Regions from separate parts of the Pseudomonas weihenstephanensis genome, predicted to be linked through region 2. Evidence: predicted binding sites of a transcription regulator. Region 2 holds the regulator's gene; each other region holds the start of a gene.

The links. The regulator FliA, encoded in region 2, starts transcription of late flagellar genes. The targets are predictions, from matches to a motif close to CTAAAGTTTNNNNNNNNNNNGCCGNTAA.
Region 1: the regulator FliA is predicted to act here: its motif matches at 2,852-2,879, upstream of motA (flagellar motor stator protein MotA).
Region 3: the regulator FliA is predicted to act here: its motif matches at 6,474-6,501, upstream of GYN01_RS20835 (methyl-accepting chemotaxis protein).

Annotation. Positions count from the first base shown of each region.
Region 1 covers NZ_JAAEBV010000004.1:179,487-190,008, reverse strand. Annotated here, with positions in the region: gene asd (archaetidylserine decarboxylase) at 1-361, opposite strand, end outside; gene GYN01_RS14485 (rhodanese-like domain-containing protein) at 371-1,198, opposite strand; gene GYN01_RS14480 (HDOD domain-containing protein) at 1,242-2,780, opposite strand; gene motA (flagellar motor stator protein MotA) at 2,946-3,797, shown strand; gene motB (flagellar motor protein MotB) at 3,801-4,793, shown strand; gene rsgA (small ribosomal subunit biogenesis GTPase RsgA) at 4,851-5,882, opposite strand; gene orn (oligoribonuclease) at 5,989-6,531, shown strand; gene GYN01_RS14455 (trimeric intracellular cation channel family protein) at 6,768-7,379, shown strand; gene queG (tRNA epoxyqueuosine(34) reductase QueG) at 7,498-8,571, opposite strand; gene GYN01_RS14445 (NAD(P)H-hydrate dehydratase) at 8,634-9,494, shown strand; gene tsaE (tRNA (adenosine(37)-N6)-threonylcarbamoyltransferase complex ATPase subunit type 1 TsaE) at 9,482-9,952, shown strand; gene GYN01_RS14435 (N-acetylmuramoyl-L-alanine amidase) at 9,955-10,522, shown strand, end outside.
Region 2 covers NZ_JAAEBV010000009.1:54,771-65,292, forward strand. Annotated here, with positions in the region: gene GYN01_RS21185 (protein-glutamate methylesterase/protein-glutamine glutaminase) at 1-485, opposite strand, end outside; gene GYN01_RS21190 (chemotaxis protein CheA) at 535-2,694, opposite strand; gene GYN01_RS21195 (protein phosphatase CheZ) at 2,706-3,494, opposite strand; gene GYN01_RS21200 (chemotaxis response regulator CheY) at 3,516-3,890, opposite strand; gene fliA (RNA polymerase sigma factor FliA) at 4,095-4,835, opposite strand; gene fleN (flagellar synthesis regulator FleN) at 4,832-5,665, opposite strand; gene flhF (flagellar biosynthesis GTPase FlhF) at 5,786-7,099, opposite strand; gene flhA (flagellar biosynthesis protein FlhA) at 7,110-9,239, opposite strand; gene GYN01_RS21225 (hypothetical protein) at 9,402-9,971, opposite strand; gene flhB (flagellar biosynthesis protein FlhB) at 10,076-10,522, opposite strand, start outside.
Region 3 covers NZ_JAAEBV010000008.1:136,575-147,096, forward strand. Annotated here, with positions in the region: gene GYN01_RS20815 (type I secretion system permease/ATPase) at 1-96, shown strand, start outside; gene GYN01_RS20820 (HlyD family type I secretion periplasmic adaptor subunit) at 114-1,424, shown strand; gene GYN01_RS20825 (TolC family outer membrane protein) at 1,456-2,793, shown strand; gene GYN01_RS20830 (polyurethane esterase) at 2,819-4,666, shown strand; gene GYN01_RS20835 (methyl-accepting chemotaxis protein) at 4,712-6,346, opposite strand; gene GYN01_RS20840 (undecaprenyl-diphosphate phosphatase) at 6,637-7,467, shown strand; gene GYN01_RS20845 (DUF1294 domain-containing protein) at 7,554-7,901, shown strand; gene GYN01_RS20850 (MmcQ/YjbR family DNA-binding protein) at 7,919-8,278, opposite strand; gene GYN01_RS20855 (LysR substrate-binding domain-containing protein) at 8,275-9,183, opposite strand; gene GYN01_RS20860 (FMN-dependent NADH-azoreductase) at 9,312-9,923, shown strand; gene GYN01_RS20865 (alpha/beta hydrolase family protein) at 10,096-10,522, shown strand, end outside.

The sequences.
Region 1 (10,522 bases), on a different contig from region 2:
CGCCACCCACCAGTTCCAGCACGCTGTAGCTGTGGCCTTTGGCCTGAAACACGCGTCCGTGCTCAATCGGGCCCAACTGGCTGACGGCGCCATCGGCGGGGCTTAAAACGGCGCCGGGGGTTTGATCCAGCGGGCGGGCGCCGTCTTTCAATGCGCGGGTGAAGAAGGCATTGAAGTGCTCATATGCGGTGACGTCTTCAACCAGCGCCTGGGACATGTCCACTCGATAGCGCTTGGCAAACCAGGTGGTGAAGGCATTTTTGAACCAGCGCACACGGCACTCCGCGACGCAGCCTGCCAGGCGTGAGAGCAAGTGATGCGGCAACAGGTACTGACTCAAGAGAAACAAACGCTTTTTCATTACAGGTCCTTAATGATTGACGGGCAGCTCGACGGGGGTGTCGGGGTGGTTGCCCCATTCGCCCCAGGAGCCGGCATAGCCTTTGACGCGCGGGTAACCGAGCGCCTTGGCCACCAGATACGTAAAGCCAGAACGGTGGTGAGTCTGGCAGTGGGTAATCACTTCTTTGTCTTTGCTGATGCCCAGATCTTCGAGGATCTGCGCCATGTCCGTGCGAATTCGCAGGCTGCGGCGTGTATCCATGCCGGCGGTCCATTCAAAATTGATCGCGCCGGGAATGTGTCCGCCTTTGGCCGCCAGCACCTTTTCGCCGTTGTACTCGGCCGGGCTGCGCGCGTCCCAAATCGCCAGGTCTGCGGCGCCCAAACGGCTTTGCACGTATTCGCGCGTGGCGGTTGGCTCCTCGTGCAGCGTCAAGGTCACCGGGTGGTGCGCGATGGGGGGGACGTCGGTAGAGGTGTCGTAGCCCTCAGCAATCCATGCATGAATGCCACCGTCTACATAGTGGTAAGCCTTGTGCCCGATCACATCCAGCAGCCAGATGAACCGACCGGCCCAACCGCCGCCTTCATCGTCGTACACCACGTAGACCGTGTTCGGGGTGTGCTCCAACTCACCGAACAGCGCTTCAAGTGCAGTGTGCGACGGCAGTAAGCCTGGGGCTGGCGGTTGGCCGAGCTGGGTGCGCTTGGGGTCGACGAAGCGAGCGCCCGGGATGTGCCCGGCCGCGTAACGCGCCTCGCTGGTCAGGTCGACAATGATCACGTTGGGCGCGTTGAGCCGTGCGTGCAGATCGCATGGCTCAATCACCAGCGGCAAGCCAGAGAAGTCAGGCATGTGAGGTCTCCAGAGCGAAAAGGGGCGAATTGTAGCGCAAGCGTCAACGCCCGCGGGTGGTAAAGCTGTTTAAGGCTTTTTCGATGCACTGCGCGGTTTTGCCAAACGCCTGCACGCTGGTTTCTGAAAACGGCCCGCCGCCCTGGTCGGCCAGTATCAGCATCACCACGCGGCCATTGTTACTGATCGAGCGCAACAACAAGTGCTCGCCGGGAAACAGGCTGCGCAGGCTGTTGGGTAAGACCGCCGAAATCTGTGCATTGTTCTCAGGCGTCAGACGAAATTGTGCCGGTTGCGTCATCAGGCGTTGCAGTACCGCACTGTTTTTGATCGGCAGGCTTAAGTCGAAGGCCGCTTTGGGCAGGCCGGCAATCTGGTGCACAGACAGGGTGGTCGAGGTTTTATCGGCCATCAACAGCAGCACCCGCCGCATGCCGCAGGCCGTCAGCGCATCGCGGGCGCAGGTGGTCAGGTGCATTGAGTTGGTGAAGGTGCTCGGCTCGGCGAGCAATTGCCCACACTGTTTACGCCACACCACCAGTGAATCGGCGGAGGGCGGAGGCGCCGGTAACAAACCGCGGTGTACGCGGCGCATTTCCCAAGGCCACAACAGCGATTCGGCCGGGTGCCACAGGTCTGGCATCGAGTGATAGCGCGCACTGCTGGCTGCGTTTTGGTGAACCTGCTGTTGCAGTTCTTCAATCGGTATTTGCAGGTACAGGCTGGTCAGGTACTGCCAGCGCAAATTGTGCGGCGTGTCCCAGGCTTGTTGCGCCGAAAGTGCCAGGCCATTGGCCAGCAGCACGGTATTCGACGGTTGATTCAGCCAGCGGCGCAGTGCCGGGTCGGCGTCCAGTCGTTGTTGCTGGCGCAGGCGATGATGGTTGTCGCGGGCGATGTGCAGCACTTTGACCAGCGTGCGCTGTTCGTCAGTAATCACCGCATAGCCCTGCAACACCCACTCGGGCAGCCGCCACAGCTGGGCCAGCGCGCGGCAAATTTCAAACAGGCGAACGCCGAACAGTTTCAGTTCGACCTTGCTTGCGCATTCGCCTTTGTGAATGACCCGCAGCTCCCACTCTTCAAGTTGCTCGGGGTGCGTCAGCGCCATCGCCCACAACGGTGAGAGAAACAGCAGGCTGCCCCAGTAGATTTCTTGCCACAGGCGCGCCAGCCGATTACCAAACAGGCCGCTGGCTTGTTGCGCGGCGTGCTGGCTGATCAGTTGAATTTGGCGGAATGGTTGAGGGATTTCTTCCCACGGCAAGGCGGGCAAGCGCTCAAGCATTTCTTGAGTGCGCGCCAGTCCCAAACGATTAATCGCCACTTCGAGGCTTTCGGCCGGCTCGCTCAAGCTGCCGTGAGTGTGGTGATTGGCGTCGCGGATCAGGCTCAGCGCGAGCGCCGGACTGTCTTGCATAAGCTCGGCAATGTCGCGTAACGAGCGGCGATTGTCGTTGATCGCCTTGCAAACGCGCTCATGACTGTCGAGCGGGATGGGCAGGCGAACGGCGTCGAGCTGCTTAACCCACGCATCGAGGGTAGAAGGGATTGGGGTCGAGCTGCTGGTTTCATTAGCCATGATGGGAGAGTGGTCATCATCCATTGTTTACACGCCCGGAGTGGGCCCAACTGGCTTTTCGCCTTTATGGCCTATAGTCTGGCGCAGTTTTGCCGATAAGGAGAAGAAGAGTTTTTTAACTCTCGAATATGACCTTGAACCCGACGCAGAAGTACCTGAATTCCTATGGCTAAAATTATCGGCATCATTGTCGTGTTCGCGAGCGTGCTCGGCGGATACGTGCTTTCCCACGGCAAGATCGGGGCGCTGATTCAGCCGTTCGAGGTCTTGATTATCGGCGGGGCGGCGTTTGGTGCCTTCCTGCAAGCCAACCCCGGCTACATGACCATGCACGTGATCAAAAAATCACTGGGCATGTTCGGCTCGCGGTTCACCCACACCTTCTACCTGGAAGTGTTGGGCCTTGTTTACGAGATTCTTAACAAGAGTCGTCGCGAAGGCATGATGGCCATCGAAGGCGACATTGAAGACGCGGCCGCCAGCCCGATCTTCGCCAAATACCCTGCTGTGCTCAAAGATGACCGGATGACGGCCTTCGTCTGCGACTACTTGCGCATCATGTCGTCGGGCAACATGGCGCCCCACGAGCTGGAAGGCTTGTTCGACATGGAGCTGTTCAGCCTCAAAGAAGAGCTGGAGCATCCCTCGCACGCCGTGACCGGCATCGCTGACGGCATGCCGGGTTTCGGTATTGTGGCGGCGGTATTGGGGATCGTGGTGACGATGGCGTCGCTGGGCGACGGTGACCAGGCCATGATCGGTGTCCACGTAGGTGCCGCCCTGGTGGGTACATTCTTCGGTATTTTGGCCGCATACGGCTTCTTCGGTCCGCTGGCCACCTCGTTGGCCCACGATGCCAAAGAAGAACTCAACGTGTACGAGTCGATTAAAGCTTCGCTGGTGGCGTCGGCCTCCGGCATGCCGCCTTCGCTGGCCGTCGAGTTTGGCCGTAAAGTGCTGTACCCCAAGCACCGTCCAAGCTTTGCCGAGCTGGAACAAGTGGTTCGCGGTCGCTGATCCATGGAAAACAATCAGCCAATCATCATCAAGCGCGTCAAGCGCTTCGCAGCGGGCCACCACGGTGGTGCCTGGAAAATCGCCTTCGCTGACTTTGCGACGGCGATGATGGCGTTCTTTCTGGTGTTGTGGCTGATGTCCACCGCGACCCCGGAACAGAAAATCGCCATTGCCGGCTACTTCAAAGACCCGATCGGGTTTTCGGAAAGTGGCACGCCGTACATCATCGATTTGGGCGGCACGCCGACGATGGCGCCGGACAACACCCTCAACCCTGAACAAAAAATGCAGCCGCAACCGGACAAGATCACGGTCGACACCGATCAAGTGGAAGGCATGGCTGAGCAGGTCGAGAAAGAACGCCTTGAACTGCTGCTTCAGGAGTTGCAGAACAAGGTCGAAGAAAACCCGCAGCTGCGCAAATTCAAAGATCAATTGTTGTTCGAAATCACCCCGGACGGCCTGCGTATCCAGATCATGGACGCTGAAAATCGCCCGATGTTTGACGTCGGCAGTGCGCGCCTCAAGCCTTACTTCGAAGATATTTTGCTGGCCATGGCCGACACGATCAAAGCGGTGCCGAACAAAGTCAGCATCAGCGGCCACACCGATGCCACGCCGTACACCAGCGATGCGGCGTTTGGTAACTGGGAGTTGTCGGCCAACCGCGCGAACGCGGCGCGTCGTGCACTGGTGGCGGGCAGTTATCCGCAAGACCAGGTGGCGCGGATTGTGGGCTATGCGTCTTCGGTGCTGTTTGACAAGGTCAACCCGCTGAACCCGGTCAACCGCCGCATCGACATCGTGGTGCTGACGAAAAAGGCGCAGCGCGCCATCGAAGGTGAACAAGGCTCTGAACTGGCCAAGCCCGAAACGCCGACCACCCCGATTGATCCGATCACACTGCCTGCGGATCAAATCCCCCCGGCGATGCACGAAGAACGGGAGAAGCTGAACCTGTTCGACGACAAAGCGCCAGAGGCGCCGAAGCCTTAACGCTGCTTGCCCTCACCCACTCCTCTGCCTTTGGGAGAGGAGTGGGTGAGGGGGCTTTCAGTAACTCGACTCAGGCAAGCTGGCAATGATCGAGCGGTAGCTGTTCATGCGCTGTTGCTGCACGCGGCCATCTGCCAGTGCCATCAACAAGGCACAGCCCGGCTCGCGGTCGTGCTTGCAGTCGCGGAAGCGGCAGCGGCCGATCAAGTCGTTGAACTCGATAAAGCCCGCCTCAACATCGGCCCGGCTCACGTGGCCCAGGCCAAACTCGCGAATACCGGGGGAGTCGATCAGATCGCCGCCACCCGGGAAGTGGAACAGTCGCGCCGTGGTCGTGGTGTGCGTGCCCTGACCGGAGACTTCGGACAGCGGCCCGACGCGCAGGTTGACCTCTGGCAGCAAGCTGTTGACCAGCGACGATTTACCGACGCCCGACTGACCCACAAACACGCTGATATGACCGTCCAGCTGGGCTTGCAACTGTTGCATGCCGTCGCCGTGATGGGCTGACACTTCCAGCACGGGATAGCCCAGCTGACGATAAACCCCCAGCAGTGCGTTCAGCGCGGGAGCGTTTTGGTCGTCGATCAGGTCGGCCTTGTTGAGCAACAGTAACGGGCGGATGCCCGCGTGCTCGGCGGCGACCAGGTAGCGGTCGATCAGGTTGGCATGCGGCTCGGGCATGGGCGCGAACACAATCACGATCATGTCGACGTTAGCGGCCACCGGCTTGAGCTGGCCGCGGCTGTCTGGGCGACACAGTTCGGTTTTGCGTGGCAGTTGGGCGACGATAACGCCGATACCCTGATTGCCCGCGCGCCAAACAACAGTGTCACCGGTGACCAGCGCTGGCAGGTTGGCGCGCAAATGGCACCGGAACATCTGACCTTTGAGCTCACCTTCTTGGGCTTCGACTTCGACCTGCACACCGAAGTGCGCGATCACCAGCCCGAGTTGCTCAGGGCCCAGATCGCCCCCTTCGAGCGCTTCGACGGCACTGGATTCGCGTTTGGCGGCGCGGGCAGCGCGCTCGCCCTGAATCTTTTCGATGCGCCAGTTTTGGCGACGGTTGAGCTGGCGTTTGGCCATGGGTGTTCCGTGTTGATAAAACGATAAGGAAGGTAAAACGCTGGCGAGTTTAGCACGAGGGCTGCACGCCTAAGCTAAACTGCGCGACTAAGCCCAGGAGCCTTCTATGCAAAACCCACAGAATTTGATTTGGATCGACCTGGAAATGACCGGTCTGGACCCAGATAACGACGTCATTATTGAAATGGCCACCATCGTCACCGACAGCAACCTCAACACCCTGGCTGAAGGTCCGGTCATTGCCATTCACCACAGCGACGCCGTACTGGCGCGCATGGACGAGTGGAACACCCGCACTCACGGCGGCAGCGGCCTGACCCAGCGTGTCAAAGACAGCACCACTAGCATGGCCGAGGCCGAGGCGCAGACCCTTGCCTTTCTGGAACAATGGGTGCCAAAAGGCAAATCCCCCATCTGCGGTAACAGCATCTGCCAGGACCGTCGCTTCCTGTACACCCACATGAAAGCCCTCGAAAGCTACTTCCACTACCGCAACCTCGACGTTTCGACGCTTAAAGAACTGGTCGCCCGCTGGGCACCTGAAGTGCGCGACAGCCTGGTGAAAAAAGGCACGCACCTGGCACTGGACGATATCCGTGAGTCGATTGCCGAGTTGCAGCACTACCGCAAGCATTTCATCAAGTTTTGATGATGTCAGCGCACTGTCGTAGCGGCTGCCGAAGGCTGCGTTCGGCGACGCAGTCGTCGTAAAGTCAGGCATCCGGGTGTATCAGGCGCGCCCTGCACTCAGATTTTACGATTGCTTCGCAACCGGACGTAGCCTTCGTGAGTGGCTACGGGGTCGGTGCCAACGTTCTTTGCCGCCCCCTTTTGGTGCTCGCGCCAACTGAGTAGACTGCGCGCCTTATTGCAAGGATCGCCGCCATGTTGCTGATGCTCTATTTAGTTGCCATTACTGCGGAAGCCATGACCGGGGCGCTGTCTGCCGGGCGTCGGGGCATGGACTGGTTTGGTGTGGTGCTGATTGCGTGCGTCACGGCGCTGGGCGGGGGTTCGGTGCGCGACATGCTGCTGGGGCATTACCCGCTGACGTGGGTCAAACACCCGGAATACCTGGTGCTCACGACATTTGCAGCATTGGTGACGATCTTTATCGCCCCTTTGATGCGCCATTTGCGCTCGCTGTTTTTGGTGCTCGATGCGCTGGGCTTGGTGGCGTTCACCCTGATTGGCTGCATGACCGCGCTGGAAATGGGCCAGGGCATGCTCGTCGCCTCGGTCAGTGGGGTGATCACCGGCGTGTTCGGCGGTATCCTGCGCGATATCTTCTGTAACGACATTCCGTTGATCTTTCGCCGTGAGCTGTACGCCAGTGTCTCGTTTGCGGCCGCGTGGTGTTTTTTGCTGTGTACCTACCTGGGCATGCCCAACGATCAGGCGATTTTCGTGACGTTGTTCGGTGGCCTGCTGCTGCGCTTGCTGGCCATTCGCTTTAATTGGGAAATGCCCAAGTTTGTCTACAACGACGAGCATTAAAAGCCCCTCACCCTAGCCCTCTCCCGGAGGGAGAAGGAACTGACCGTGTGTGGCTTCAAGAGCACCGTCAATCAGCCCCCTCACCCTCTGGGAGAGGGTTGGGGTGAGGGTAGGCGGCTTACCCGGATACTCGCTGAGCATGCTGCTCAAGCGCCCATGCCACATGTTCCTGCACCAGCTCTGAGGGGTACTCACGTCGTGCTTTTAGCGCTTCCAGCACCGGAATGCTCGACGGGGCATTGCCCAGGCCCACGGCCAGGTTACGTAACCAGCGCTCATAGCCCGCTCGACGCAACGGCGACCCTTCGGTACTGCTCAGGAACGTGTCTTCGTCCCACATAAACAGTTCGGCCAGCTCGGCGTTGTCCAGATTGTGCCGTGGTTTGAAGTCGCCTTCGCCCGTGGTGCGGGCAAAACGGTTCCACGGGCACACGATCTGGCAGTCATCGCAGCCAAACACCCGATTGCCGATCATTGAGCGCAGTTCCACCGGGATCGCACTTTTAAGCTCGATGGTCAGGTACGAAATACAGCGTCGCGCATCCAGCACATAGGGCCCCACGAAGGCATTGGTCGGGCAAATATCCAGGCACGCGGTGCAACGCCCGCAGTGCTCGGTGTCATGGGACGGGTCTTCGGGTAGCGGCAAGTCGACAAACAGTTCGCTCAAAAAGAAGTAACTGCCTGCTTTGCGATTGAGGACTAAGGTGTTCTTGCCGATCCAGCCTAAACCTGCCTTTTGCGCGATGGCCTTTTCCAGCACCGGAGCGCTGTCGACAAACGCCCGGAACCCAAACGGGCCGATCTCGGCCTGAATACGGTCAGCCAGTTGCTGCACGCGTTTGCGGATCAGCTTGTGATAATCGCGGCCCAGCGCATAACGCGACACGTAGGCTTTTTCGGGTTGTGCCAGGAGTTGCGCCATGTGCGTGTCGCCGGGCAGGTAGTCCATGCGCAGCGAGACCACGCGCAACGTGCCGGGTACCAGCTCTTCAGGATGCGAACGTTTGCTGCCATGGGCGCCCATGTATTCCATTTCGCCGTGGTAGCCCGCCGCGAGCCAGCGTTCGAGATGTTGCTCGTGTTCTCCCAGGTCGAGGCCAGCAATGGCGACTTGTTGAAAGCCCAGCTCGCGCCCCCATTCCTTGATGGATTGAGCGAGAACGGGAAGGTCGACAGTATTAGCAGGCATGAGGCAAGGGAAACCGGAGCTGAGATGCGTATAATTCTGCCAGACATCGGAGCCCGACACGTATGCCGCAGACCAAACACCTGTTACCCGAACCTCATGTCCTGCGCGCAGAGACACTGGCGCGCCTGCCTGCGCGTGCGCCAGACGCTCACAAAGGCCAGTTTGGGCATGTGCTGCTGATTGGCGGCGATCGGGGTTTTGGCGGCTCGATCATGTTGAGCGCTCAAGCCGCATTACGCTGTGGCGCCGGGCTGGTGTCACTGGCCACGCGCCCAGAGCACGTGCCTGGCGCCTTGACCCGCTTGCCTGAAGTCATGACGTTGGGTGTGGCGTCTGCCAATCAACTGATGGGCGTGTTGGCCCACGCGTCGGTGTTGGTGGTTGGTCCCGGTTTGGGGCAGGCTCCGTGGGGCCGCAGTCTGTTGTCTGCGGCGGCGCAGGCAAAAATCCTACAGGTTTGGGATGCCGATGCGCTGAATCTGTTGTCCAACGCTGGCCTTGAGTTGGCTCGCGGCTCGGTAATCACCCCGCACCCCGGCGAAGCCGCCCGGTTGCTGGGCATCAGCACCGAGCAGGTGCAGGCCGATCGCCCTGCTGCGGCGCGGGCTCTGGTTAAAAAATACTCAGTTGTTTGCGTCCTTAAAGGGGCGGGCAGTTTGATTGCCGGGGTCGATGGCGAGTTGGCCATCTGCAACCACGGGCATCCGGCGATGGCCACCGCCGGGCTAGGTGATGTGTTGGCGGGTGTGCTTGGCGCGCTGCTGGCACAAGGCATGCGCGCGTTTGATGCGGCATGCCTGGCGGTGTGGCTACATGCCCGCGCCGGTGAGCAACAAGGCATTCTGGGCCGTGGGCTGGCGGCCAGTGATTTGATACCAGCCATTCGTCAGTTGTTGGAGGAACACGCACCGTGCACGAAATAACACTGCCACTGGCCGATGAAGAGGCAATGACCGCCTTTGGCGCACGTTTGGCCACCGTCACCCAAGGCCACGGCCTGATTTTTCTGGATGGCAACCTCGGGATGGGCAAAACCACCTTGTCGCGCGGCTTGATTCGCGGGCTTGGGCACACCGGGGCGGTAAAAAGTCCGACCTTCACGTTGGTCGAACCGTACGAGATTGGCGATATACGCGCGTTCCATTTCGACCTGTACCGCTTGGTCGATCCCGAAGAACTGGAGTACATGGGTATTCGTGACTACTTTGATGAAGACGCCCTGTGTCTGATCGAGTGGCCCGAAAAGGGTGCAGGCTTTTTGCCAAAGCCCGACCTGACCATTACCATTACCCCGCATAACACCGGGCGTTTGCTGAAGCTGACGCCCCAAGGTTCTCGTGGCGAGTCTTGGTGTGCCGCTTTGGCACCGGAAAACAAATAATGATGGGGTTTGGTATGCGCTTTCGCGCGTTAGTCAGTGTGGTGGGTGTGTTGCTCAGTGTCATGGCCGTCAATGCCGTGGCCGCGACCCAGGTAAAAAGCGTGCGTTTGTGGCGTGCTCCGGACAACACCCGTTTGGTGTTTGACCTCACAGGTCCCGTGCAGCACAGCGTATTCACCCTGACGTCGCCAGATCGCCTGGTGATTGATATCAACGGTGCAACCCTGGCAGGCGCGTTGAACGTGCCGATGGCCAACACGCCGATCACCAGCTTGCGTTCTGCGCAACGCACGCCCACCGATTTGCGCGTGGTTATCGACCTGAAAAAACCGGTGACCCCGAAGAGCTTTGTGCTGGCGCCGAACGCGCAGTACGGCAATCGCCTTGTGGTCGACCTGTATGACCAGGGCGTTGACCTGGCGCCAAGCCTGCCCGCGACCAACGTGGCAAAAGTCCCGGTGGTGCCGGTCACCCCGGCGCAGCCTGATGTGAAACTGCCGCCGATCCCGAGTGGCAAGCGCAGCGTGGTCGTGGTAATTGACGCCGGCCACGGTGGTGAAGACCCCGGTG
Region 2 (10,522 bases):
GCGACAGGTGCAAAACCGCTGACCGCGGGCCGCGAGGGCGCCACTGAAGGTTGCGCCGAGGGCTGCGGTGCGCTGGAAAAACGGCGGTTGCTGCGCGAAATGGTGTGCACCTTCTCGCACAGCAACTGTTTGACCTTATCGGGGTTGCGCGAAATGTCTTCGAAGTTTTTCGGCAAAAAGTCCACGGCCCCTGCGTCCAGTGCATCCAGCGTGACGCGGGCACCTTCGTGGGTCAGTGAAGAAAACATCAACACCGGGGTCGGACACTTCTGCATGATGTGACGCACGGCAGTGATGCCGTCCATCATCGGCATTTCGTAGTCCATGGTGATCACATCGGGCTTGAGCGCCAGCGCCTGATCAATCGCCTCTTTGCCATTGGTGGCAGTGCCGATCACCTGGATCGTCGGATCAGCCGACAGAATTTCCGAGACGCGGCGGCGGAAAAAACCCGAATCATCCACCACCAGGACCTTGACTACCATAAACACTCCGTTAGGCGGCGCGAGACGCTAGCGCCCCGCTCCACCAGATTCAAATACGCCGTGCGGCGTAGCGTTTGAGCATGCTCGGCACATCCAGAATCAAGGCAATACGGCCATCACCGGTAATGGTGGCACCCGACATGCCAGGCGTGCCCTGGAGCATTTTGCCCAACGGTTTGATGACCACTTCTTCCTGACCGACCAACTGATCGACCACAAAGCCGATGCGCTGGGTGCCCACCGAAAGAATCACCACATGCCCTTCGCGCTGCTCTTCATGGGCGGCCGAGGCCACCAACCAGCGCTTGAGGTAGAACAACGGCAGCGCTTTATCGCGCACGATCACCACTTCCTGCCCGTCAACCACATTGGTGCGTGACAGGTCGAGGTGGAAAATCTCGTTGACGCTGACCAACGGGAACGCGAAGGCTTGATTGCCCAGCATCACCATCAGGGTCGGCATGATTGCCAGCGTCAGCGGTACTTTGATCACGATCTTCGAGCCTTGGCCCAAGGTCGAGTAAATGTTCAGCGAGCCATTGAGCTGGGCGATTTTGGTTTTCACCACGTCCATGCCCACGCCTCGGCCCGACACATCGGAAATCTCGGTTTTGGTCGAGAACCCCGGCGCGAAAATCAGGTTGTAGCAGTCGGACTCGCTCAAACGGTCAGCGGCGTCCTTGTCCATCAAGCCTTTTTTCACGGCGATGGCGCGCAACACGTTCGCGTCCATCCCTTTGCCGTCATCGGAGATGGACAGCAAAATGTGGTCGCCTTCCTGCTCGGCAGACAGGATCACCTTGCCGCAACGGGCCTTGCCAGCCGCTTCGCGTTCTTCAGGGGTTTCGCAGCCATGATCGACCGCGTTACGCACCAAGTGGACCAGCGGATCGGCCAGGGCCTCGACCAGGTTTTTGTCCAGGTCGGTTTCTTCGCCCACCAGCTCCAGGTTGATTTCTTTTTTCAGCTGACGCGCCAAGTCACGTACCAGTCGCGGGAAGCGACCGAAGACTTTTTTGATCGGCTGCATCCGGGTCTTCATCACCGCGGTTTGCAGGTCAGCGGTCACCACATCAAGGTTGGACACAGCCTTGGACATGGCTTCGTCATTGCTGTTGAGGCCCAGGCGCACCAAACGGTTACGCACCAGCACCAACTCGCCGACCATGTTCATGATGTCGTCCAGGCGCGCGGTATCGACCCGCACCGTGGTTTCAGCTTCAGAGGCCGCCGGTTTGTCCGGGTGCGCAGCCTGGGCACGCGCAGGTGCCACAGGGCGTGCGGGTTCAGGCTTTTTGGCTACCGCAGCTGCCGGGGCCGGGGCCGGTTTAGCCGCAACGGCTGGCGTCGCCACTTCAGAGAACTGGCCCTTGCCGTGCAACTCATCGAGCAGTGATTCGAACTCGTGATCGGTGATGTGATCCGGGCTGGCGGGTTTGGCCGCAGCGTCAGGCTCGGCGGCAGGCGCCTCTAGTGCTTGGGCACTGAACGATCCCTTGCCGTGCAACTGATCGAGCAACGCTTCAAATTCGTCATCAGTGATTTCATTGCTGGCCGGCGCCGCAGCAGCAGGCTCTGCGGCGGGCGCAGACGCAACGGCGTCGGGCGCAAAGCTGCCTTTGCCATGCAACTGATCGAGCAACGATTCGAACTCGGCATCGCTGATGTCTTCGCTGGCGGCGGGTGCATCGGCCGCGGCCTTGCCCGCATTGAGCGAGTCCAGCAACAGCTCGAATTCGTTATCCGTGATATCACCACCGTCGGCGGTCACAGCGGCTTGCACCACCGGCTCAGGTTCAGGCGCGGCGACCACGGCAGCGGCAGGTTCAGCCAGACGGGCCAATGCCGCCAGCAACTCAGGCGTGGCGGCGGTGACCGGTGCACGTTCGCGCACTTCGCTGAACATGCCGTTGACCGCGTCGAGCGCTTCCAGGATCACGTCCATCAGCTCCGAGTCGACGTGACGTTCACCCTTACGCAGGATGTCGAACACATTCTCGGCGATGTGACAGCACTCCACCAGCTCGTTGAGCTGGAGGAAGCCGGCGCCCCCTTTTACAGTGTGAAAACCGCGAAAAATTGCATTGAGCAGGTCCGCATCATCCGGTCGGCTTTCCAGCTCAACCAATTGTTCGGATAACTGCTCTAGAATTTCGCCGGCTTCAACCAGGAAATCCTGAAGGATTTCTTCATCGGCGCCGAAGCTCATGTACGTGCTCCTTAAAATCCAAGACTTGAAAGCAAATCGTCTACATCGTCCTGACCGGACACGACGTCATCACGCTTATCGGCATGAATCTGCGGACCTTCACCCTGGGCCAGGTTTTTTTGCGGATTATTTTCTGCCCGCAGTGCTTCGCGGTCATGTTCGATCCCCGCAAAACGGTCAACCTGACTGGCCATCAGCACCAGTTTGAGCAGATTGCTTTCAACTTCTGTCACCAGCTGCGTGACCCGCTTGATCACCTGACCGGTGAGGTCCTGGTAATCCTGGGCCAGCAAAATGTCATTGAGGTTGGCGGCGACCCTATGGCTTTCTTCTTCGCTGCGCGTCAGAAAACCGTCAACCCGACGGGCCAGCTCACGAAACTCCTCAGCACCGATTTCGCGACGCATAAAGCGCCCCCAATCTGCGCTCAGGGCTTTGGCTTCTGCCCCCAGGCCATTGACCAGTGGCGTACTGTTTTCCACCAGGTCCATGGTGCGGTTGGCCGCAGCTTCCGTTAAGCGCACAACATACGACAAACGTTCGGTCGCATCCGTGATCTGCGACACTTCTTCGGCTTGTGGCATGTGCGGGTCGATATGGAAATTGACAATCGCACTGTGCAACTCACGCGTCAGCTTGCCGACTTCTCGATACAAGCCACGATCGCGGGTCTGGTTCAATTCGTGAATCAGTTGCACCGCATCGCCAAACTGACCTTTTTCAAGGCTGTCGACCAACTCGCGGGCATGTTTTTTCAGGGTCAATTCAAAATCGCCCTGTGTAGATTCTTTATGCTCCATAGCGCCCCCGTGACGACCCCATTAGTGGCCGATACGCTCAAAGATCTTTTCGATCTTCTCTTTGAGAGCCAACGCCGTGAACGGCTTAACGACGTAGCCGTTAACCCCCGCCTGGGCGGCTTCGATGATTTGCTCGCGCTTGGCTTCTGCGGTCACCATCAACACAGGCAGGCTTCTAAGCTTTTCGTCCGCGCGCACGTGGCGCAACAGGTCGATGCCAGTCATGCCCGGCATGTTCCAGTCAGTGACCAGAAAGTCGATGCTGCCGGTGTTCAGGATCGGAATCGCCGTGATGCCGTCATCGGCTTCCACGGTGTTAGTGAACCCTAAGTCACGCAGCAGGTTTTTAATGATCCGCCGCATCGTTGAAAAATCATCAACGATGAGGATTTTCATATTCTTGTCCAATTCGACCTCCAAGCAGTCTTAAAACGCGCTCAGCACCTGAACGCGCCATTCAATCAATTCGGTTTGTGTTACACGCCATGAACCTGTAGGAGCGAGCGTGCGCGCGATAAAAACGATGCGGTGTATCCCTCAACACCCATCGCCCGCATCACGCGCACGCTCGCTCCTACAGTAATTAAGCTGCTACAGAAATCAGCGCGCTCGCCACTCGGCCAGTCGCCCGCGTAACCGCGCGGCGCACTGGCTGTGCAACTGACTGACGCGCGACTCACTGACGCCCAGCACCTCACCGATTTCCTTGAGGTTGAGCTCTTCGTCGTAGTACAGCGCCAACACCAATCGCTCACGTTCGGGCAAGTTCGCAATCGCCTCGGCCAACGCGGCCTGAAAGCGCTCGTCTTCCAGGTCTCGCGATGGCTCAAGGTGCGCACTGGCGCCGTCCTCGTGCAGCCCTTCATGCTCGCCATCCTGTAACAGGTCGTCAAAGCTGAAGAGCCGGCTGCCCAAGGTGTCATTCAAAATGGCGTAATAATCATCCAGGCTTAAATTGAGTTCGGCCGCAACTTCGTGATCTTTAGCGTCACAACCGGTTTTTGCTTCAATTGCCCGAATGGCGTCGCTGACCATACGTGTGTTGCGGTGCACCGAGCGGGGAGCCCAGTCGCCTTTTCGCACTTCATCCAGCATCGCGCCACGGATACGAATACCCGCGTAGGTTTCGAAACTCGCCCCTTTGCTCGCATCGTATTTGGTCGAGACTTCAAGCAGGCCGATCATCCCGGCCTGGATCAAGTCTTCTACCTGCACGCTGGCGGGCAATCGCGCCAGCAGGTGATACGCGATGCGTTTAACCAAAGGCGCGTAACGTTCGATCAGCTCATATTGGCTGTCACGCGACGACTTGCTGTACATGCGATAGCCGCTGGCTGTCATTGGGCCGTTCCCGCACTGGTTTGCTGCACCAGGCGCTCAACAAAGAACTCCAGGTGCCCACGTGGATTAGCTGGCAAAGGCCAGGTGTCAACTTTTTGTGCAATGGCCTTGAACGCCAGTGCGCATTTTGAACGCGGGAAGGCTTCGTAAACGGCACGCTGTTTTTGCACCGCTTTGCGCACGCATTCGTCGTACGGCACAGCGCCTACGTATTGCAGGGCGACGTCCAAAAAGCGGTCCGTGACTTTGGTCAATTTGGCGAACAGGTTGCGCCCCTCTTGCGGGCTTTGGGCCATGTTGGCCAGCACCCGGAAACGGTTCATGCCGTAATCACGGTTCAGCAGTTTGATCAGCGCGTAGGCGTCGGTGATCGAGGTGGGTTCGTCGCACACCACCAGCAGCACTTCCTGGGCGGCGCGCACAAAACTCACCACCGATTCGCCGATACCCGCGGCCGTGTCGATCACCAGCACATCAAGGTTGTCGCCAATTTCGCTGAACGCCTGAATCAGGCCCGCGTGTTGCGCCGCGCTCAGGTGAACCATGCTTTGAGTGCCCGAGGCCGCTGGCACGATTCGAATCCCGCCAGGGCCTTGCAGCAATACTTCGCGCAGCTCACACCGCCCCTCGACCACATCGGCCAGGGTGTATTTGGGCGTCAGGCCCAACAGAACGTCGACGTTCGCCAACCCCAGGTCAGCGTCCAGCAACATCACGCGCCTGCCCAACTCGGCAAGCGCCAGCGACAAGTTGACTGAAACGTTAGTTTTACCGACGCCACCCTTGCCGCCGGTCACTGCGATCACCTGTACGGGATGCATGCTGCCCATGATCTTTCTTTACCTTGTCTTACTTAGACGCGGCTACATACGCTGGCTGCGGGTTCCTCAACGGGAACAGGACTGTGCAGACCATCAATGTAGGTACATTGCAACGTAATCGTCACTACCTCAGCCAACCCGTTTGGAGGGGCTGTGGTAGATATCAGCGAACATATCGGCCATGGCCTCTTCGCTGGGTTCTTCCTGCATTTGTACACTGACCGCACGGCTCACCAATTGGTGACGACGCGGCAGATGGAGGTCATCGGGAATACGCGGACCGTCCGTGAGATAGGCCACTGGCAGCTCGTGACTGATGGCCAGACTCAATACTTCGCCAAGGCTTGCGGTTTCATCCAGTTTGGTCAGGATGCAACCGGCAAGCCCGCAACGTTTATAGCTGTGGTAAGCCGCCGTCAGCACTTGTTTCTGACTGGTGGTGGCCAAGACCAGGTAATTTTTGGCTTTGATGCCGCGCCCAGCCAGGCTTTCAAGTTGCAGGCGCAGGGCCGGATCGCTGGCTTGCAGGCCCGCCGTGTCAACCAGTACTACGCGTTTGCGCAACAGTGGCTCAAGGGTTTGGCCCAATGACTGACCCGGCGCTACATGCGTGACCGGCACATTGAGGATGCGGCCCAGGGTTTTGAGTTGCTCCTGAGCACCAATGCGAAAGCTGTCCATGCTCACCAGCGCAATGTTCTGCGCGCCGTACTTGAGCACGTAACGCGCGGCCAACTTGGCCAGCGTGGTGGTTTTACCCATGCCCGCCGGGCCGACCATCGCAATCACGCCGCCCTCTTCGAGCGGCTCGATTTCCGGGGTTGCGATCATGCGGGCCAGGTACGCCAACAACATGCGCCACGCCTGGCGCGGCTCTTCGATCTCGGCGACTTGCTCCAGCAAATCGCGCGACAGCGGACCCGACAAGCCAATGCGCTGCAAACGACGCCACAGGTTGGCTTGCGCCGGTTTGCTGCCTTGCAGCTGGTTCCATGCCAACGAGCCCAACTGCACTTCCAGCAGTTCGCGCAAACCATTGAGCTCAAAGCGCATGGTGTCGAAGGCACGCTGGTCCATGCTCGGCGCGGCGGGCGCAGCCGGACGTGGCGGTTCATCAAAGGTTGGCTCGATCAACGGCTCGGCGGCGGTCAGCGGCAACCCGGCAAACAACTGCCGGCTCACGTCAGTCTCGCCTTCACCGCGCAGGCTCAGTTCAGCCTGGGCCGAAACGATCCGCGACTGGGTCTTGCGCAGCTCTTCTTCAAGCTCAACGTTAGGCACACGCGGTGCCAGCGCGGACAACTTGTAGTCCAGCGCGGCGGTCAACTCAACACCACCGGCAATGCGGCGGTTACCAATAATGGCGGCATCAGCCCCCAGCTCATCACGAACCAGTTTCATGGCCTGACGCATATCGGCGGCGAAAAAACGCTTCACTTGCATAAACCAAACCTCAGCCGTTCGGGCCTACTGTCGCAACGATGGTGACTTGCTTGTTGTCAGGGATTTCCTGGTACGCCAGCACATGCAGGTTGGGCACGGCCAGGCGGCCGAACCGCGAAAGCATCGCGCGTATCGGACCGGCGACCAACAGGATCACCGGGTTGCCTTGCATCTCTTGGCGTTGGGCGGCATCGATCAAGGAACGCTGCAACTTTTCAGCCATGCTTGGCTCCAGCAGAACGCCCTCTTCCTGACCTTGTCCTGCCTTTTGCAGACTATTGAGCAATATCTGTTCCAACCTTGGCTCCAGCGTGATAACTGGCAGCTCAGACTCAACGCCTACAATGCTTTGGACGATGGCGCGGGACAAACCAACCCGCACGGCGGCCACCAAAGCGGCGGTATCTTGACTCTTGTGCGCATTGTTCGCGACGGCTTCGGCAATACTACGAATGTCGCGTACGGGCACCTGTTCAGCCAGCAGGGCCTGCAAGACCTTGAGCAGTTGCGACAGGGTCAACACACCCGGCACCAACTCTTCAGCCAGTTTTGGCGAGGCCTTGGCCAGCAACTGCATCAACTGCTGCACTTCTTCATGCCCGATCAGCTCATGGGAGTGCTTGTACAAAATTTGGTTCAGGTGCGTGGCGACCACGGTGCTGGCGTCCACCACGGTGTAGCCCAATGATTGCGCCTGACTGCGCTGGCTGACCTCGATCCACACCGCTTCCAGGCCAAAGGCCGGGTCTTTGGCGGTAATCCCGTTGAGGGTGCCGAACACCTGCCCCGGGTTGATCGCCAGCTCGCGGTCCGGGTAAATCTCGGCCTCGGCCAGAATCACTCCCATCAGGGTCAGGCGATAGGCGCTGGGCGCCAGATCGAGGTTGTCGCGAATGTGCACGGTGGGCATCAAAAAGCCCAAGTCCTGAGACAGCTTTTTACGCACGCCCTTGATCCGCGCCAGCAATTGCCCGCCTTGATTGCGGTCCACCAGCGGGATCAAGCGATAGCCCACTTCCAGGCCGATCATGTCGATGGGGGTCACGTCATCCCAACCCAGCTCTTTGGTGTCTTGTGCGCGGGCCGGTGAAGGCAGCAGCTCCTGTTGGCGCTGCACTTCTTGCAGGGCCTGGGTCTTGACCACGTTTTGCTTCTTCCACATTAAGTAGGCAGCGCCGCCCGCGACGGCGGCCAAACTCAGGAAGGCGAAGTGCGGCATGCCCGGCACGGCGCCCATCACCCCCATCAAACCGGCCGAGACTGCCAGCGCCTTGGGCGATGCAAACATCTGGCGGCTGATTTGCTTGCCCATCTCTTCGGAGCCAGAGGCACGGGTCACCATGATCGCGGCCGCGGTGGACAGCAGCAGGGAAGGCAATTGCGCCACCAAACCGTCACCGATCGTCAGCAAGGCATACACCTTGCCCGCTTCGCCGAACGTCATGCCGTGCTGGAACATGCCCACGGCCATGCCACCGATCAGGTTGATAAACAGAATCAACAGACCGGCGATGGCATCACCGCGTACAAATTTGCTGGCACCGTCCATCGAACCGTAGAACTCAGCCTCTTGGGCGACTTCCTGACGGCGCGACTTGGCCTGGTTCTGGTCGATCAAACCGGCGTTAAGGTCGGCGTCGATCGCCATCTGCTTGCCGGGCATGGCATCGAGGGTGAAACGTGCGCTCACCTCGGAGATACGCCCGGCCCCCTTGGTCACCACCACGAAGTTGATGATCATCAAAATCGCGAACACCACGATACCGACCACGTAGTTGCCGCCGATCACCACCTCACCGAACGCCTGAATCACCTTACCGGCGGCGCCGTGACCTTCTTGACCGTGAAGCATCACCACCCGCGTCGAAGCCACGTTGAGCGCCAGACGCATTAGCGTGGCGACCAGCAAAATGGTCGGGAACACCGCGAAATCCAGTGGGCGCAAGGCGTACACACAGACCAGCAACACCACAATCGACAGCGCAATATTGAAGGTAAAGAACACGTCCAGCAGGAACGCGGGGATCGGCAACATCATCATTGCCAGCATTACCAGCAACAACAGCGGCACACCCAACTGCCCCTGACCCAGACCGGCCAGACCGTTGCGTGCGGTGTTGATTAACTGAGAACGATCCAATGACATTGCAAGAAACCTTTAGCAAACTTTTGACGCCATATGCGCCGTGAAGCCTGCCTTTGCAAGAACCCTTCCAACTTTGGCAAATGGCCACATCAGATTCGAAAACCCACTCCCCAGCCCTCTGGGTGAGGGCTGGGGCGTTACGCAGGCCTAAACCGCTCAGTTCCAGCGCCACTCACCCAAATCAATCACCAGGCAGGCGCTGCTGCTAACGCCAAACACCACATCGATCTTGCGATTAGGCTCATAACCCTTCGAACCTCGACCCCCAATCAAAATATCGCCGCAACGCCCGTCTTGCGTATGCGGTCGATCTTTCCACACCGGCACACTCTCAAGCTTCAATTGACGCACCAGATTGCACAGAATGAAGCTGCGCGCGCACATCCCGTTAATGCCTTCGAAACTCAACGACTTACGCAGAAAGCTCAACAGGGTCTCGCGCTCTTTTTCACAGCGCTCCAGCACAGCGGCGTAGTAGTCTTCGCGCCCGTACCCTTGCGGCACCGTGGGCAATGAAATAACCGCCAGCAAATTTTTACCTTCGGTACTAAAACCCACCACATGCTGATCGGGCGCTTGATCCAGCCAGAAAATCGCAAAGGTGGCATCCAGCACAGGAAATGACGGAAACAAGCCCTCCAGCTCAGCCATAGCCAACCCGTGAGACCCGCTTAACGCATAGGTTTTGACTGAACCGTCAGGGATGAGGGTCAACTCGATAGGCATCGTGCATCTCCATTGCAAACGACGAAACGCCAGGGTGCGCTCAAGGTTCAGTTAAGCAGGTTTGCGCCAACCCGATACTGCCAAAGCTGACAGCCTGCGCCACGTTATTCGTCGCGACGTAAATCCGGCGGGATCGGCAGATCGCTCAGAGGATCAGGCCGCTTGCCTTTGCCCGCTTGGTGCTGGCGGATCTGATAGACGTAGGCCAAGACCTGCGCCACGGCCAAGTACAGGCCTGCGGGGATTTCCTGATCCAGCTCGGTGGAGTAGTAGATGGAGCGCGCCAACGCGGGCGACTCCAGCAGCAGGATGTCGTGCTTGGCGCCAATTTCACGGATCTTGAGCGCCAGAAAGTCGCTGCCCTTGGCCAGCAGCATGGGCGCAGCGCCCTTCTCCGGGTCGTATTTCAGAGCGACAGCAAAGTGGGTCGGGTTGGTGATGATGACGTCGGCATCCGGGATGGCGCTCATCATCCGGCGCTGACTCATCTCGCGCTGGGTCTGGCGGATTCGTTGCTTAACTTCCGGGCGACCTTCCTGATCCTTGTGCTC
Region 3 (10,522 bases), on a different contig from region 2:
GTCCTCAAAGCGCTGGCCAATGTCCAGCAACAACATGGCTCGGCAGTCAGTATCAATCGCCCGCATCAGGCACAGACCCAGAGCACAGGCGCATGAGCAAGGACGCTCCTATCATGAATGATCAAAAATTACCCAAGGCTTGTGAACGAGGCGCCGGATTTTACGTGCGCATGGGCTGGATCCTGACCATTGTCGGCGCAGGCAGTTTCTTCGCATGGGCCAGCCTTGCGCCGCTGGATGAAGGTATTCCGGTTCAAGGCACCGTGGTGGTGTCAGGCAAGCGTAAGGCGGTGCAATCGCTGGGGGCTGGCGTTGTGAGCCAAATTCTGGTGCGTGAAGGGCAGGTGGTGCGCCAGGGCGAGCCGCTGTTTCAACTCGATCAAACCCAGATCGACGCTGATGTTCAATCGTTGCGTGCGCAGTACCGCATGGCTTGGGCCAGCACGGCGCGTTGGCAGAGTGAGCGCGACAACTTGCAGCGAGTGAGTTTTCCGCCCGAGTTGAGCGCTAACCCTGACCCGCGACTGGCATTGGTACTGGAAGGTCAGCAGCAACTGTTCAGCAGCCGTCGAGAGGCGTTTGCCCGTGAGCAATCCGGGCTTAAAGCCAGTATCGAGGGCGCGACCCAACAATTGGCCGGTATGCGCCGAGCGCGCGGCGATTTGGGCGCTCAGGCCGATTCCTTGCGCCAACAGTTGATCAATCTTCGTCCTTTGGCTGAAAACGGCTACATCCCGCGTAACCGGTTGATGGAGTACGAGCGCCAACTGTCGCAGGTACAGCAGGATGTGGCGCAAAACGCCGGTGAAAGCGGTCGCATAGAGCAAGGGATTCTCGAATCGCGCCTTAAATTAGCGCAGCACGTTGATGAATACCAAAAAGAGGTGCGCAGTCAGTTGGCTGATGCACAACTCAAAAGCCTGACCCTTGAGCAGCAACTGGCCTCCGCCGACTTTGACCTCCAGCACAGTGCGATTAATGCACCCGCCGACGGCATTGCCGTCAATCTGGGTGTGCACACCGAAGGCGCGGTGATTCGGGCCGGTGAAACCCTGCTAGAGATCGTGCCGCAGGGCACACGACTGGAAGTGGAAGGCCGCTTGCCCGTGAACCTCGTGGACAAGGTCGGTGATCAGTTGCCGGTGGACATTCTGTTCACCGCCTTCAACCAAAGCAGCACCCCGCGCGTATCCGGGCAAGTCAGTCTGGTGTCCGCCGACCAGTTGCTCGATGAAAAAACCGGCATGCCGTACTACGTGCTGCGCAGTTCGGTGAGTGACCAGGCACTGGAGAAACTCAATGGCCTGGTGATCAAACCCGGCATGCCAGCTGAGATGTTTGTGCGCACGGGCGAGCGCTCGCTGCTCAACTACCTGTTCAAACCACTGTTGGATCGCGCAGGTTCTGCGTTGACTGAGCGATAGGAAATTGCGACGTATGAAAGCAGCTTCAAAGATGTACCTGGGGTTGGTGCTATGGGCGGGGATCGCCGTTAGCGCACAGGCGATGGGACCGTTTCAGGTGTACGAACAGGCATTACGCAATGACCCTGAGTTTCTGGGGGCAATCAAGGAGCGTGAGGCAGGCCAGGAAAACCGCATCATCGGCCGTGCTGGCCTGCTACCCAAGTTGTCGTACAACTACAACAAGGGGCGCAACAACTCTAAAGCCACCTATCTGAATGAAAACGGCAACCGCCACGAAGACCGCAACTACAGCAGCTACGGTTCGACGTTCATGCTGCAACAGCCCTTGATTGACTACGAGGCTTACGCCAATTACCGCAAGGGTGTGGCGCAATCGCTGTTTGCCGATGAGAATTTTCGCAGTAAAAGTCAGGAACTGCTGGTGCGGGTACTGACGCATTACACGCAGGCGTTGTTTGCGCAGGATCAAATCGACAACGCACAAGCCAAGAAAAAAGCCTACGAGCAACAATGGCAGCAGAACGAGCACCTGTTTCGCCAAGGCGAGGGCACGCGTACGGACATTCTTGAAGCCGAATCGCGCTATGAATTGGCCACCGCCGAGGAAATTCAGGCCCGCGATGAGCAAGATGCGGCGTTGCGCGAACTGGGTGCGCTGATTGGCCAGCCGCTGATCGACATTGATCAACTCACGCCGCTGGCCCATAACTTCGGCACCTTCGCCCTTGAACCTGCCAATTTCTCGACCTGGCACGACTTGGCGCTGGCCAATAACCCGGCGTTAGCCTCGCAACGTGAAGCGCTGGAAGTGGCGCGTTATGAAGTCGAGCGCAACCGCGCCGGCCATCTGCCTAAGCTCAACGCCTATGCCAGTGTGCGCAAGATGGAGTCGGAAAGCGGCAACACCTACAACCAGCGTTATGACACCAACACCATTGGGATTGAAATCAACCTGCCGCTGTATGCGGGCGGCGGGGTCTCGGCCTCGGTGCGCCAGGCCAGCAGCAATTTGTCTCAAGTCGAGTACGAGCTGGAAGGTAAAACCCGCGAAACGCTGATCGAACTGCGCCGTCAATTCAATGCCTGTCAGTCGGGGGTCAGCAAACTGCGCGCTTATCAAAAAGCCCTGACTTCGGCCGAGGCGTTAGTGGTCTCCACTCGGCAAAGCATTTTGGGCGGTGAGCGAGTCAACCTGGACGCATTGAATGCCGAGCAGCAGCTTTACAGCACGCGACGTGATCTAGCGCAAACCCGTTATGACTACTTATTGGCGTGGACCAAGCTGCATTTCTATGCGGGCACCTTGCGCGAACAAGACCTTGCGCGTGTCGATGAGGCGTTTGTTCAGCCTTTGAACGCTCATTAGTTTCTACCCTGAGGCGTGCAACACCATGGCTGTTTTTGACTACAAGGATGTGGGAACAGAGGCTTCGGCGGCGCTGTTCAAAGATGCTTTGGCAATCACGTTGTACAGCTATCACAACATCGATAACGGGTTTGCAGTCGGTTATCAGAAAAACGGTATGGGCACCGGCTTGCCTGCCACGCTGGTCAAGGCGGTGTTGGGTGGCGTGGACGCGCAAGGGGTGGTACCTGGCATCCCGTGGAACCCGGACTCCGAAAAGCTGGCGCGTGAAGCGGTCGAGAAAGCCGGCTGGACACCGATCAGCGCCGAGCAACTGGGCTACGCGGGAAAGGTCGACCAGCGCGGCACCTTCTTCGGCGAAAAGAAAGGCTACGACACCGCTCAGGTAGAAATTCTGGGCAAATACACAGCTGATGGGCATTTAACTTCAATCGGCATCGGTTTTCGTGGCACCAGTGGCCCACGAGAATCGTTGATTACCGATTCTATTGGCGATGCCATCAGCGACCTGCTGGCGGCGATCGGCCCTGCCGATTACGCCAAAAACTACACGGGCAACGCGTTTAACGCGCTGCTGGGCAACGTAGCAGCCTTTGCCGCGGCTCATGGTTTAAGTGGCAAGGACATTTTAGTCAGCGGCCATAGCCTGGGCGGGTTGGCGGTCAACAGCCTGGCCGACCTGAGTACTGATCGTTGGTCAGGCTTTTATCAGGACGCGCGCTACGTGGCGTTTGCGTCACCGACCCAAAGTGATAACACGCACAACGTGTTGAACATTGGTTACGAGAACGACCCGGTGTTTCGAGCGCTCGACGGTTCTGATTTCAGCCTGTCGTCATTGGGCGTTCATGACGCGCATCAGCCGTCGGCGACCAACAACATCGTGAGCTTCAACGACCATTACGCGTCAACCCTGTGGAATGTGATGCCGTTTTCTATCGTCAATGTGTCGACGTGGGTCACGCACTTGCCCAGTGGCTACGAAAGCGGCATGAACCGTATCCTCGATTCGGCGTTCTACGACCTGACGTACAAGGATTCGACCATCGTCGTCGCCAACCTGTCCGATCCGGCCCGGGCAACCACCTGGGTGCAAGACCTCAATCGCAATGCTCAAACGCACACCGGCACCACGTTGATTATTGGCAGCGATGGCAATGACTTGATTCAAGGGGGGCGCGGTAATGACTTCCTTGAAGGGCGTGATGGCAACGACACGTTCCGTGACAGTGGCGGTTACAACATCATTGTGGGGGGAAAAGGTATCAATACGCTGGAGTTGCAAACGTCTTTAAGCAAGGTCGATGTGGTAAATGACGGGCAGGGCACGGTGTATGTGCGCGACGCTCACGGCGCAATTACATTGACCCATGACATCAGCATGCTGGTAAGCGAGGAGCCCAATTGGCTGGGCATCCGCCAGTCGGTCACGCACCGGGTGGCTGACGATGGGTTGTGGACAGGCAATAGCCGCAGCGATTACACCCACTCAGTCACTGCCAGCACCGCTGACAGTACGCTCAAGGCCCAGCTCAAGGGTGACTGGCTGATCGGGCAGGGAGGCAATGATCATTTGATCGGTACGCTGGGCCAGCATGTGTTCATTGGTGGGGCGGGGGATGACCTGCTAGAGGCGGCGGGAGGTCGTAACACCTTCGTGTTCACCGGTGATTTCGGGCACGACACGCTCAAGGGCTATCAAGGCAACGACACATTGGTGTTTTTGGGCGTGGAGGGCGGTTACAACGCCGATTACCGGGCACATGCCCGCGCATCGGGCGCCGACACTGTACTGAGTTTTGGTGACAGCTCGGTCACGTTGGTGGGCGTGGGCCTGGCCCATCTTGGCGGCGCGGACATTGTGATCGCTTGATCGATCACCACTGCGGCGCAGAGCAGGTCTGCGCCGCGGCGCACGTCAGACCTTGAACTGACGTAACAGATTGTTCAACTGCACACTCAACGCCTTGAGATGAACACTGGCAGCGCTCGATTGCTCGGCCGCCTGTGCCGTGCTTTGCGACAAGCCAGCGGCCTGGGTCACGTTTTGGTTGATGTCTTCGACCACATGCGCCTGTTGCAAGGTGGCACTGGCAATCGAGGCGTTCAGACCATTCAAATTATTCAAGGCCTGACCAATACTGCTCAGGCTTTGCCCGGCCAACGTCGCTTGCTCGATGGTTGACTGTGATGCGCGGCTGCTGCTGGCGATGACATTGACCGCCGCTTCGGAGTGTTTTTGCAGCCCCTCGATCATGGTCTGAATGTCTGCAGTGGACTTTTGCGTGCGTTGGGCCAGCAACCGGACTTCGTCCGCCACCACGGCAAAACCGCGACCTTGCTCACCTGCACGGGCCGCTTCAATGGCCGCATTGAGTGCCAGCAGGTTGGTTTGCTCGGCGATCGAACGGATCACCTCCAGCACCGTACTGATGTCACTGCTTTGCGAGGCCAGGGTGCGAATCACCTCGACGGCCTGGTTGATGGTGCCGGACAAGTCGCCGATCTGTTGCAGGCTGCTGTCAATGTTGTGCTGGCCTTGCTCGGCCTGCTCCTGGGCACCGCGCATTTCGCTGGCTGCGTGCTCAGCGTTTTTGGCCACATCCTGCACGGCGTAGGTGACTTCGTTGATCGCCGTCGCCACTTGATCCATTTGCAGCGCCTGTTGCTGGCATCGATGTTGAGCATCATTGGCATCGTTGCCTAGCTCAGTGGAGGACTGGTCCAGTGCTGTGGCCGTGGATTGCAGGTGACTGACCACATTGCGCAACTTGGCGGCAAACGCATTGAAATGATGCGCCAGTTCGGTGACTTCGTCCTGCCCGTGGGTGTCCAGGCTGCGGGTCAGGTCGCTTTCGCCACTGGCGATGTTGGCCATGGCCTGCACGGCGTCTTGCAGCGGACGCACGATACTGCGCGCAATCATTGTCACCAGTGCGGCCATGATCAACGCGATGCCAAGCCCGGCCCAGCAGGCTTTCCAGACTTGTCCCCAAAACTCGGCCTGCATGTCATCGATGTACACCCCCGACCCCATGACCCACCCCCACGGCTCGAACAGTTGGACATAGGATGTTTTTTGCACCGGGGCGTCAGAGCCGGGTTTTGGCCAGCGGTAATCGACCATGCCCGCGCCTTTGGCTTTGGCCAGCGACGCCATTTCGCTGAATATCGCAAAGCCGTCCGGGTCTTTGATTGCCGAGAGGTCTTTGCCATCCAGTTTGGGGTTGGTGGGGTGCATGACCATGTAGGGGCGCAGGTCATTGATCCAGAAGTAGTCATCGTGGTCGTAGCGCAACTGGCTGATCACGCTCAACGCCTGCTGTTGTGCGGCTTCGCGGCTCAAGGAACCTGCCGTTTCCAGCCCATGGTAGTAATTGAGAATGCCGCTGGCAGTCTGGACGACATGCTGGGTTTTCTGGACTTTGCCCTGATAAAGATCGTCATGGATCTGTTTGAGCATCAACAAACCCAACGCCAGCAGCATGGCCATGGCCACGATCAAAATCAGCCACAAACGACGGCTGATGGACAACCTGCGTAAGGTATTCATAAAACGGTCACTCCTTGTTTTTCTTCTTGTAGTCGACACTGACTAGCATCCAAGCACGCTTGGCGGGTGTGGCCCATGCGACTTGGGTCTAATGTCATAGCAGCGAAAGTCGGGTGTGTCTGATAGGATCTCGGCCGAAATCGCAAAACCTGTATGTTTCTTGATTTCTGACACTTTTTTCACATCGCGCTGGCGAAAATCCACGGCTGTAACCCACCCCGCGGCAGCGGTTGCAGGCACTCACTAATGACTTATCTGCTCGGCATGATGCGGGGCTTTATGGGGGAACAATGGATCTTTGGACTGCCGCACAGGCGTTGATACTCGGCGTAGTAGAAGGCCTGACGGAATTTTTGCCGATTTCCAGTACGGGCCACCAAATCATCGTTGCTGACTTGCTCAACTTTGGTGGTGAGCGGGCGATGGCGTTCAACATCATTATTCAGCTCGGCGCGATTCTGGCCGTGGTCTGGGAGTTTCGACGCAAGATTCTGGACGTCGTCACCGGCTTGCCCACACAGCCGCAGGCACGTCGTTTTACCGTCAACTTGATAATTGCTGTGCTGCCCGCCGTGGTGCTGGGCGTGATTTTCGCCGATACCATTCATGAGTACCTGTTCAACCCGATCACCGTGGCCACAGCGTTGGTCATCGGCGGGGTCATCATGCTATGGGCCGAACGTCGCCAGCATGTCATCCACGCAGAAACGGTGGATGACATGACCTGGAAAGACGCCGTCAAAATCGGTTTCGCCCAATGCCTGGCAATGATCCCCGGCACGTCGCGTTCGGGCTCGACCATCATTGGCGGTTTGTTATTTGGTTTGTCGCGAAAGGCTGCGACTGAGTTTTCGTTTTTCCTGGCGATGCCGACCATGGTCGGTGCAGCGGTGTACTCCGGTTACAAGTACCGTCACCTGTTTCAACCGGATGATTTGCCGGTGTTTGCCATTGGCTTTGTGACCTCGTTCATCTTCGCGATGATTGCCGTACGTGCCTTGTTGAAGTTTATTTCCAGTCACAGTTATGCGGCCTTTGCCTGGTATCGCATTGTCTTTGGCCTGCTGATATTGGCCACCTGGCAGTTTGGCTGGATTGACTGGTCGGCAGCGTCTGCGTGAGAACACCCGTCAAACAGCGTCAGCCCCGTGGGCGCGAGCCGGCGCATGACACCGGACCGGTTCGTGGTGTGAAGTTCAAGCTAGTGATGTTTGCCCTGCTGTGCGCGTTGCCGGTAGGGGGCGCGGTGATGCTGCTGGTCACCGGCGTCACCCGCGTGCCGTTATGGGGGTACGTCATCGCCAGCGCGCTGGCATTCGGCTTGTATGGGTATGACAAAAAGCAGGCCCGAGCAGGCCGCTGGCGTACGCCGGAGAACGTCCTGCATGGGGTGGAGTTGTTGGGGGGATGGCCTGGAGCGTGTGTGGCGCAACACGTGTTTCGCCACAAAACCCGCAAAGTCGCCTACCAAGTGTGGTTCTGGTTGATCGTCGCGGCGCATCAAGCACTCTGGATTGATGTGCTGTTCTTGAAAATGACGTTTATTGATCTGTAGGCCACTGCGCAAAAACGTCAGAGCAATAAGCCGATCTGACGTTTTTTCGGCAGTTTACTCACCACCAACTGATGAGAACGGCGCAGTAAGTCTTGCAGTTCTGCGGTGGCCATCGGGTAGGGTGTTTTCATGTTGATCCAGTGCGCCCGCGCCAGATACGGCGAGGGATGTATGCCCGGTCGGTCGACATAGCCCAGAAACAGGTCTTTTTCGACTTTAAAAGACAGCCCGTCCTGATTCAGGTTGAACAGCGCAAACATCTTGCTCTGGTCAACAAAGAACACATGAACACCTCCCCACTTAATGTCTTCTTTGACGCCCGGCAGGCTGCGGCAATACGCAGCGACCTCTTCTTTACTCATCGTGTTAGCGCTCATAGAAGCTTGTCTCCACAGCGTTCAAATGATTCGACCAGATGTTCGATCCAGGCGCGTACTGCGGGCATGACACCGCGCCGATGCGGGTAGACCGCGTGCAGCCAGCCACCCGGCAGTGACCATTTGGGCAGCAATTGCACCAGTTGGCCTGTGTGCAATTCCTGCTCGCAATACATCATGGGCAGCACGGTGAAACCCATCCCTGACAGGGTGCAGGCTTTGCGCACAATAAAGTCATCAATGCCTAACCGCGCTTGCAGCACCAGGTCGCAAGGCTTGCCCTGTTCATCCAGCATGCGCAGGTGGACCATGCGATCAGCCTCCAGGGCACCTAAAACCGGGACCTGCTTCAAGTCATTCGGGGTACTGATGGGCCATTCACGGGCAAACTCGGGGCTTGCCACCATGACGGTCTGCGCCTGACGCAGGCGCCGCGTGACCAACAATGGGTCTTCGTCCCCCAGCTCGCGCACACGCATCGCTACGTCAATGCCCTCGGTGATCAGGTCAACCCGACGATTGAGCAGGATCATTTCCAGCTGCACCTGAGGGTAGGCGCGCAAAAACGCGCTAATGACCTCGGGCATGAATTCATGCGCCAGTCCCACCGGACATGACACCCGCAACGGCCCGCGCGGTTCGCTGGACATGCTGGCGACAGCCTCGTCAGCCATCTCGGCTTCAAGCAGCATCGCCTGGCAGTGGCGCAGGTAACGTTCACCCACGGCTGTCAGTTTGAGTTGGCGGGTGGTGCGCTGTAACAGACGCGCGCCCAAGCGTTCCTCAAGCTCGGCGACCCGGCGCGACAAGCGTGACTTGGGGACACCCAGTAGCCGGCCCGCAGCGGCAAACCCGCCGGCTTCGACCACCTTGGCAAAGTAATAGAGATCGTTAAGATCCTGCATGAGTTTTCTCACCGTCCTACAAGTGGGACGAACTATCACACAATGGATGACTTATCGTCGATTGCTTTCATCGGTAGTATCACTGCCACTTGATCGCCCGGCGGCGATTCTCATTTGTGGAGATCACCATGAAACTGTTGCATATCGATTCGAGCATTTTGGGCGATAACTCAGCGTCGCGTCAGTTGAGCCGTGAAGTCGTTGGCGCCTGGAAAGCCGCCGATCCGAGCATTGAAGTGAGCTACCGCGATCTGGCGGCTGAAGCGATTGAACACTTTTCCTCCGCTACGCTGATGGCCGCCGTCACCCCGGCGGAACTGCGCGATGCAGCACACAAGCATGAAGCACAATTGAGCGCAGATACCTTGGCGCAGTTCTTGGCTGCCGATGCGGTCGTGATTGGCGCACCGATGTACAACTTCACGATCCCGACCCAGCTCAAAGCGTGGATTGATCGTATTGCCGTGGCAGGCCAGACCTTCCGTTACACCGATGCCGGGCCTGAAGGGCTTTGCGCTAACAAAAAGGTCATCGTGGTCTCCACCTCAGGCGGCTTGCACGTGGGCCAGCCTACCGGTTCGGCACATGAGGACTATTTGAAAGTCATGTTGGGCTTTCTGGGCATCACTGATATCGAGTTTGTTCGCGCTCACGGTCTGGCTTACGGCGACGATGTTCGCAGCAAAGCCATGAATGATGCACACGCGCACATTAACGAAGGCTTGTTCAGCGTCGCGTAAGCTTTGCGGGCACGCCGTACACACTAAACTCTGTATTCTGGCCATCTACACATGGCCAGGCTACGGAGTTTTTTGCTTCTGGCCTGAAAGATGCTGGCGTGGATTATGCCCAGATCAACCACTACGTTTTGGCATCAACTCTCACGCTAAGCCTTCACCAAGGTGAGCCTCCATGATGCGTCTGTGTGCGGTTCTGGTTTTTTTATGGTCTAGCTGCCCTTTAATCGTGCGAGCTGAACCGGTCTTGCAGTGGAGTGTGGGCTTTCATCGCCTGAATTTTCTGGACCCGCTGGATCATCAGCCGATGCACGCGATTGCCTTTTACCCCTCTACGGCGAAAGAGGGCAGTAGCCGATTAGGCAGCTATCAAGTGGACGCCACTGAAAACGCCAAAATTGCCAGCGGGCATTACCCGTTGTTGATGTTGTCCCATGGCAATACCGGCACACCACTGGCCCTGCATGACATGGCCACAGCGCTGGCACGTAAAGGTTTTGTCGTGGTTGCCGTACTCCACCCCGGCGATAACTATAAAGATCACAGTCGGCTTGGCACCTTGAGCAACTTGTATGGGCGGCCCATGCAGATATCCGCGGCGA